Regions from separate parts of the Rhizobium sp. BK098 genome, predicted to be linked through region 1. Evidence: predicted binding sites of a transcription regulator. Region 1 holds the regulator's gene; the other holds the start of a gene.

Region 1 (4,450 bases):
CATGGCGTTGTCGGCTGGCATCTTCTATGTCGGTCTGCGCTATTTGTTCAGCCTGTTTCCCGGCGTCGTCCAGGCTTGGCCGACGAAGAAGTTCGCAGCCTTCGGCGCGCTTCTAACGGTAACGGCCTATTACCTCATTTCCGGATTCGGCGTCTCCGCCGAACGCGCCTTCATCATGATGGCGATCATGCTGGTGGCCGTACTTTTCGACAGGCCATCCATCAGCTTGCGCAATGTGGCGCTCTCAGCCATCGTCATCCTAGTCTTGTCACCGTCTCAGGTACTCGGTCCGAGTTTCCAGATGTCTTACGCCGCTACGCTGGCGCTGGTATCAGGCTATTCGCTCTGGAAACGACGGCGGCATCGCGAAAACATCCTGCCGCGCATCCGTCTGTTAAGTCCGCTACTGTTCGTCACGCGCTTCTTTGGAGGTGTGATGTCGACCTCGTTCATCGGCGGTGCGTCGACGGCCATTTTCTCGATCGAGCATTTTCACCGGTTGGCGACATATGGACTTGCTGCCAATCTTGCGGCCATGCCCGTCGTCTCTTTCATCGTCATGCCCTTCGGTATGATGGCGATGCTGCTGATGCCTTTCGGAATCGATGGACCGTTCTGGAAAGTCACCGGTGAGGGACTGGAGCTTGTGATCGCTATTGCAAAAACGGTGGCTGGGTGGGGAGGTGACATTACCTTCGGCCGCCAGCCCGGCTGGCTGATGCCGACTTTCATCGCCGGCTTCCTGATCATGAGCATGCTGCGGACCCGGCTTCGCCATATGGGCCTGTTGCTGCTGCTGTCATCTGTCGGTGTGGCCGCGTTCGGCTCTGGTGTGCCGAAGCCGGATCTGATGATCGCGGAAGATGGCATTCTCGTTGCCTTGCGCCAGGATGATATCCTCGCCACCAATCGCGAGAGACCGCAGGCCTTCATCTTCGAGCAATGGCAGAAAGCGCTAGTCGCAGCCGAACATCAACCGCCGACCATGCTCCCGACCGATAGCCGGCTTCCGCAGATCAGCAAGACGGATCGGCATAAGCGATTAAGCAATGACGAGCAGAAGGCGGTCCGCACCGCAATGGAAGAAGCTTTAGACCGCACCATGCAAGGCAGCTTTGCCTGTCAGAAGGGAGCATGGTGTGTCGCCATGCTCGAAAACGGCGCGATATTGGTCACCATCGAGAACGCGGCCTATCTGCCCGCGGCTTGCGACACCGGGAACATTGTTGTGACGCCAATCCGGCTGCGGCTGGACCACTGCCGCTCCGGAGCAACGCTCATAACCGGTGCGACATTGCGCAAAACCGGCTCCATCGAAATGGTGCTTTCCGTAGACAAGCCCATCATCTCAGCCGCATTCAACAACCCGCAGCGCCCATGGACCAGGCATCGAACCTATGATTGGCGCACCGACAAATTCGACGCGCCAATTGCAAAGGCACCACCAGTTCTGGACAATTCACCGGTCAGTGATAGCGACGAATAAGGCCGACGAGCTTGCCCTGAACCTTGACGCGATCCGGCCCGAAGATGCGGGTTTCATAGGCTGGGTTCGCGGCTTCCAGCGCGATGGAGGCACCCTTGCGACGGAAGCGCTTCAAGGTAGCTTCTTCATCGTCGACGAGTGCAACGACGATATCGCCGGGATTGGCCGTGGTCGAATTGCGGATAATGACCGTATCGCCGTCGAAAATTCCGGCGTCGATCATCGAATCTCCTCGAACTTCAAGCGCATAATGTTCGCCGGAGCCGAGCATGTCGGCGGGAACGGTAATGTCGTGCGTATTGTTCTGGATGGCGGAGATCGGAACGCCGGCTGCGATGCGACCCATCACGGGTACGGACGCCGAGCCGTTGTGATCGTCATTTGCCACTTTCGACGGAGCGGGCGGGGCAACGGGCTGTGGCTTGCCGAGGCTGCCCTCGATGACGCTGGGCGAAAAACCGCGGCGCTGTTGCAGGCTCGGATTATAGGCGTCGGGAAGCTTGATGACTTCGAGCGCTCTGGCCCGGTTCGGCAGCCTGCGGATGAAACCTCGCTCCTCCAGCGCCGTGATCAGGCGGTGAATGCCGGATTTGGATGCCAGATCCAGTGCATCCTTCATCTCGTCGAAGGATGGCGGAACACCGGATTCCTTCATGCGTTCGTGAATGAAGAGAAGCAGTTCCTGCTGCTTGCGCGTCAACATCGTCTTGGAACCTCAGAATCAAGAAAAGCCGTGAAACAAATCCAGAACGGACACTATATGTTCCATATGTGTTCCGCAAGTGCTTAAATTTCGGTAAAGCCTTGTGGGGTCAGTTAAATAATTACCATTTGCGAATAGATCGGATCGGAACATCGAGGCGCCATACTTGCGTTAACCCATGGAAAAATATGAGAAATGCCGCTCTGTTCGCTTCCAGGGCCTTGTCGTTCAGTCCGTGCGCCCAGCATTTGGATCAAAGTGCCACACTACTGCATAAGCCGGCTATGGGAGAGAATCAGCAATCACGTTTGCGAGATCGCCTTCAATCCATGTCGTGTGCTTCGGGATGTTCCATCCTCCCATCTTGAATTGCTTGGGGGATGGGCGCAAATCTGCTTCCGCAAGCAAACAGGAGAAGCCATGATTTCGTCTCCGCATCCGCTGGATCATCTCGTGCTGCCGACCGTCAATATCGCTCTGGCGCGCGAACGCCTAGGCAAGCTCGGTTTCACGGTGGCTCCAGATGCGCGCCATCCCTTTGGCACTCAGAATGCCTGCGTCTTCCTTGCCGATAAAACCTATCTCGAACCTCTGGGCGTCGCATCTCCGGAGCAATGCGAGAAGAGCATCGTAGATGGCAATGTTTTCGTCGCGCGCGATCAGGCTTATCGTTTCCGGGTGGGGGATGATGGCTTTTCGGCCGTGGTATTCGGTACGGATGATGCGGTGGCGGATGATAAGCGTTTCAACGCGGCGGCGATTTCGGCGGGGCGAATGCTGGATTTCTCGCGTCCGATGAAGATGCCGGATGGAACAGAAACCACGGCAGGCTTTCGTCTTGCCTTTGCCGCCGATCTGCGCGCGCCGGATTTTCTCGCTTTCTGCTGTCAGCGCATCAATCCGCTGCCGGCTGATCGCAGCGCGCTCGAGCGTCACGAGAACGGCGTGACTGGTATCGCGCGGGTAGCGCTTTGCGCGCCGAAGCCGGCGGTCTATCGCGGTTTCTTCGAAGAGGTTGTCGGCGACCCACGCATCATGGAGCATTCCTTTGGCCTGACGATCAGGACTGCCAATGCCGATCTCGAGATTTTGACCCCGGAAGGAATGGAGGCATTCTATGATCTGCCTGTTCGCACGAATGATCCGGGGCTCAGGGCGCGGGCAATCCTTTTCAAAACGCGCGATCTTTCCGTGACATCGTCGCATTTCACTGCTAACGGCGTCACCTATACGCGTAAGAACAATCGTCTATTGGCGAGGTTGGCGCCCGGTCAGGGCGCATTGTTCGCCTTTGAGGAGATAAAATGAGCACAAATTCCGAAGTCACCGTCGGCGAGGGTGCCTCCAAGGTCCTTTTTTCCAATACTGCAAAGCTGTCGCTGATCGCCGGTCCCTGCCAGATGGAAAGCCGCGACCATGCTTTCATGGTCGCCGGCGTTTTGAAGGAACTTTGCGGCAAGCTGGGCATCGGCCTCGTCTACAAGTCCTCCTTCGACAAAGCGAACCGCACATCGCTGTCGGGCAAGCGCGGCATCGGGCTGGAAAAGGCGCTGGAGGTTTTTGAAGACCTGAAGAAGGAATATGGCTTCCCGGTCCTGACCGACATCCACACGGAAGAGCAGTGCGCCATCGTTTCCAAGACGGTTGATATCCTGCAGATCCCGGCTTTCCTGTCGCGCCAGACAGACCTTTTGGTTGCCGCTGCCAAGACCGGCCGCGTGGTCAACGTCAAGAAAGGCCAGTTCCTGGCGCCATGGGATATGAAGAACGTGCTTGCCAAGCTGAACGAAAGCGGCAATCCGAATATTCTTCTTTGCGAGCGCGGCGCCTCCTTTGGCTACAATACGCTTGTTTCCGACATGCGCTCGCTGCCGATCATGGCGGCGATGGGCGCGCCCGTCATCTTCGACGCGACCCATTCCGTGCAGCAGCCAGGCGGACAGGGCGGTTCGACCGGCGGCGATCGTCGGTTCGTCGAGACGCTGGCGCGCGCCGCCGTTGCCGTCGGTGTCGCAGGCGTTTTTGTCGAGACGCATGAGGATCCGGACAATGCACCATCCGATGGCCCGAACATGGTCTATCTGAAGGATATGCCGCGGCTTCTGGAGAAGCTGCTGGCCTTCGACGCCATCGCCAAGGCCTGAAACGTAGCCGGCATTCAACAGGCTGACATGAACTTGCGTTACGGGCCTGCAGGAGTGCCAAATCGCGGCGCGGATCGCCATTGAAATTTCCGCGCCTTCGACTAAGACGATTTAAAT
Region 2 (4,450 bases), on a different contig from region 1:
AGATCGTCCATTGCGGCGATCCCGGCGCCGGCCAGGCCGCGAAGATCTGCAACAACATGATCCTCGGTATCTCGATGATCGGCGTCTGCGAGGCCTTCGTGCTCGGCGAAAAGCTTGGCCTTTCGCACCAGGCTCTCTTTGACGTCGCTTCGACCTCCTCCGGCCAATGCTGGTCGATCAATACCTATTGCCCGGTGCCCGGCCCTGTGCCGACGTCGCCCGCCAACAACGACTACAAGCCCGGTTTTGCCGCCGCCTTGATGCTGAAGGATCTGCGCCTGTCACAGGAAGCGGCGCTCTCCAGCGGCGCGTCGACGCCTCTGGGTGCTGAAGCCGCGCAGCTTTACGCGCTCTTCGAAAAGCTCGGCAACGGCGGCCGCGATTTTTCGGCGATCATCGAGATGTTTCGCGAGGCGAAGCGGGTATAACGCGCGGCGATCGAGTGAATTGAAAGCTCGGATTGCCCCTCACCCCAACCCTCTCCCCGCTCGCGGGGAGAGGGGGAATTGTGCCCCAAACAAGTTCCGTTCAAGAGGAGGCCTGCTGCCTTGTGAGGTCGTCCCCTCTCCCCGCTCGCGGGGAGAGGGCTAGGGTGAGGGGCCACGCACGATGATGCGGCACCAATAAACATGCCTGACCTGCCGCCTCAATAACCCCAACTCACCGCCACATGCCCCGCATGCGCGCACCCACATCGACGCGCACCTCGCGCGCCCGAATGGCGGCAGCGCTTTCAGCCCGTGCCTGCGGCCAGCCGCAGACCTCGAAAAATTGCAGCAATGTTGCCGGAATGAAGCGGGTGCGCGAGGCGAAGACATGCTTGTCGCCCTGCGCATGCTGGCCGTGCACGAAGAACCGCTGCGGAATGACGAGATCGAGATTGTCCTTAGCCCGCGTCATCGCGACATAGAGCAGCCGTCGTTCCTCCTCGATTTCGGCGGATGATCCGACGGCGAGATCGGCGGGGATGCAGCCATCGACGGCGTTGAGGATGAAGACCTTCGTCCACTCCTGGCCCTTGGCGGAATGGATAGTGGAGAGGATCAGATAGTCCTCATCGAGTAGCGGCACACCCGCCTGGTCGCTGGTGGCGTCGGGCGGATCGAGCGTCAGCTCGGTGAGGAAGCGCTCACGCGAGCCGTAGCCCGCGGCAATCTGTTCGAGCTGGACGAGATCCGCCTGGCGGGTCGATGCATCCTCATATACGCGTTCCAGATGCGGTTCGTACCATTGGCGAACGAGGCCGATTTCCGATGGCCAGCCGGCCTTCCCGCTTTTGACCTCCCGCATCGTCTCGACAAAGGCGGTCCAATCGTCTCCCGTGCGCGGTGGCGGCGGGAGTTCTGTGAGTGCCGTGATCGGGCTTGCATCTTCGCCGATCTGGTCGAGTACGCGCTGTGCTGTCGCAGGGCCGACGCCGGGCAGGAGCTGCATCAGGCGGAAGCCGGCCACGCGGTCGCGCGGATTCTGGGCGAAACGCAGCGCCGCCAGCATGTCCTTGACATGGGCGCTGTCAAGGAATTTCAGCCCGCCGAATTTGACGAAAGGGATGTTGCGGCGGGTGAGCTCCACTTCCAGCGGGCCGCTATGGCTCGAAGTGCGAAAAAGCACCGCCTGCTGCTTGAGCCTTGCGCCACCCTCGCGATTTTCCAGCACCTGATCGGCGATGTAGCGCGCCTGATCGGCCTCGTCGCGCACGGTCACCAGCCGCGGCCGCTCTACGCTTTGCCGCTCCGTGCGCAGGTTCTTGGTGAAGCGCTCGGACGCAAGATCGATCACGGCGTTAGCTGCAGCTAGGATCGGCTGTGTCGAGCGATAGTTGCGGTCGAGCGTGACAATATCGGCCGATGGCGTAAAAGCCTTGGGGAAATCGAGAATGTTGCGTACGGTGGCGGCACGGAAGGAATAGATCGATTGCGCGTCGTCGCCGACGACGGTCAATCCCCGGCCATCCGGCTTCAGGGCGAGCAGGATGGAGGATTGCAGCCGGTTGGTGTCCTGATATTCGTCGACGAGTACATGGTCGAAGCGGCTGCCGATATCCTCGGCGATCAGAGGCTCCTGCAGCATATGCGCCCAATAGAGCAGCAGGTCGTCGTAATCGAGCACGTTCTGCACCTGCTTTGCCTCGACATAACAGGCGAAAAGATCGCGCAGCTGCTGCTCCCACATGGCGCACCAAGGGAAGAAGTCGCGCAGCACGCCGTCGAGCGGCGCTTCGGCGTTGACGGAGCGCGAATAGATGGCAAGGCAGGTCGCCTTGGTCGGGAAGCGGTTCTCCGTCTTCGAAAAGCCGAGGTCGTGGCGCGCCAGATTCATCAGGTCGGCACTGTCTTCGCGGTCGTGGATCGTGAAGGCCGGGTCGATGCCGATCTGTTCTGCATAATCCCGCAGCAGGCGCGCGCCGATGCCGTGGAACGTACCTGTCCAGGCAAGTGCATCGGCGGTGATGCCGGAATTCGCACCCAGCACCTCGCGGCAGATGCGCTCGACGCGGCGGCCCATTTCGGCGGCGGCGCGGCGCGAAAAGGTCATCAGCAGGATGCGGCGCGGGTCTGCGCCTTTGACGATCAGATGCGCGACGCGATGCGCAAGCGTATTCGTCTTGCCGGAGCCGGCTCCGGCGATGACCAGCAGAGGCCCGGCAATATGACCGTCGCCTACAGTCGTGCCGTGTTCCACCGCCAGCCGTTGCTCCGGGTTCAGCTTTTCCAGATAGGCGGCGGTCATCAACTCTCCTGACTACCTCCGGCGGCCGGCGCGGAGCGCGATATGCGGCGAATCGCAAACGCGAAGATATAGGAACGTTCTATGGATGTTCCGAATCGCTAAAGCCTGTCAAGATTAACAGGGCTCGCACGCGGATGTGACCTCTGGCGCAAGAATCTTATCGGGATTTGCATTCGCCCGGCTCGAAAAGGATCTTCTTCGTGCTTATGTATCATTTCGGCGCAGCATTTTGAGTTTTTGGGGCTTCGTAATGCGTAGAATGAAGGTTTCAAAACATGAACGAAACGATTGCCACCGGGCTGCGTCTGCCTAGCGGCCTCGTGGCCTTGCCGGACGGTCGCCTCGCGGTCGTAGAAATGGATGCCAGTCGCCGCTGTCTGAAACTTTTCGACGCAAGCGGCGTACCGCAGGAACTTTGCCGGGTCGGCGGCTGGCCGATGGGGATTGCGGCGGATGGTGACGGATGTTTCTGGGTAGCCAATGGCCCGGAGAATTCCCTTGTCAGATTGTCGGCGCAAGGCCGCGTCCTGCAGGTCATTGAAGGCAGCGCCGATGGTCCGTTTCTCCATCCGAATGCACTCGCTTTCGGACCTGACGGCCTGCTTTATATGATCGATTCCGGTATCCGCCTTGCCAATCTTCTCGAAGGCGGCCACATCCATCCCGATTTCTTCAAGGCGGCTTATAATGGCTGCGTCTATCAGATCGATCCGTCGGAGGGCCGGGTCATCCGGGTCCTGGCAGCCGGCTTGCTCTTTGCGAGCGGTATTGCCTTCGGTACCGACGGATTGCTCTACTATAGCGAAACGCTGACCGGAAAAATCTATCGGCAGGTCGTGGGCGGCAGGCAGGAAATGTTTGTCCAGTCGATGACATCCCCTGCCGTCAATGCGCTGCGCGGACCGGCAGGCCTCGCTTTTGATCGCAGTGGCATGCTGTATTGTGCCATGTACGGCCTAGGTGAAATTTCCATGGTGGACACCGAGGGAAAAATGGCCGGCCATATCCGCACCGACGGCACAAGGCCGGCCAATATCGCCTTCACCGTGGACGGCAAGCATCTGCTCGTCAGCGAGCAGGAAAACGGAGTTGTAGAAAAGATTACGGCCCCGCGTCCGGGCTTGCCTTTGCATATGCCGCCGATTTCGTAAGCGGCTGGAGGACATGCCCGGACGCCGGGCATGTCCTCTTTTCATGTGTTAAGCAGCAGGAATCTGCTTGTTGTCCTTACCGGACTTGCCGTCTGCCGACGCCGTGTCATTGGCGACCGGCTTGGCATGACGGCGACGCCAGTCGCCGAGGAACAGCAGGATCGGCGCCGCGATGAAGACCGATGAGGCGCCGGCGACGAGGATGCCGAACACCATGGGGATCGCGAAGCTGGAGACGGCGCTGCCGCCCCAGATCGCCATCGGCACCAGCGCCAGGAAGGCGGTGGCATTGGTATAGAGGCTTCGCGCCAGGGTCTCGTTGATCGACTTGTCGATGATGTCGCGCAGCGGCATCGACTTGTAGAGCCGCATGTTTTCACGCATGCGGTCATAGACCACGACCTTGTCGTTCACCGAGTATCCCACAAGCGTCAGGATCGCGGCGATGGCCGTCAGGTTGAAATCGAGGCCGGTGATCGCGAAGAAGCCGATCGCCTTGGTCACATCGAGCACCAGCGTGACGATGGCGCCGACCGCGAACGGCCATTCGAACCGCACCCAGATATAGA

The links. The regulator LexA, encoded in region 1, represses DNA repair genes until DNA is damaged. The targets are predictions, from matches to a motif close to TGTTCNNNNTGTGTTCNG.
Region 2: FHT73_RS16735 (ATP-dependent helicase) is a predicted target of LexA. The motif match lies at 2,806-2,823, and genes of this name have one in related genera.

Annotation. Positions count from the first base shown of each region.
Region 1 is NZ_JACHYY010000010.1:93,585-98,034, forward strand. It holds gene FHT73_RS23390 (ComEC/Rec2 family competence protein) at 1-1,486, shown strand, start outside; gene lexA (transcriptional repressor LexA) at 1,467-2,189, opposite strand; gene FHT73_RS23400 (VOC family protein) at 2,610-3,497, shown strand; gene kdsA (3-deoxy-8-phosphooctulonate synthase) at 3,494-4,333, shown strand.
Region 2 is NZ_JACHYY010000006.1:61,488-65,937, reverse strand. It holds gene mmsB (3-hydroxyisobutyrate dehydrogenase) at 1-428, shown strand, start outside; gene FHT73_RS16735 (ATP-dependent helicase) at 661-2,730, opposite strand; gene FHT73_RS16730 (SMP-30/gluconolactonase/LRE family protein) at 3,006-3,881, shown strand; gene secD (protein translocase subunit SecD) at 3,930-4,450, opposite strand, start outside.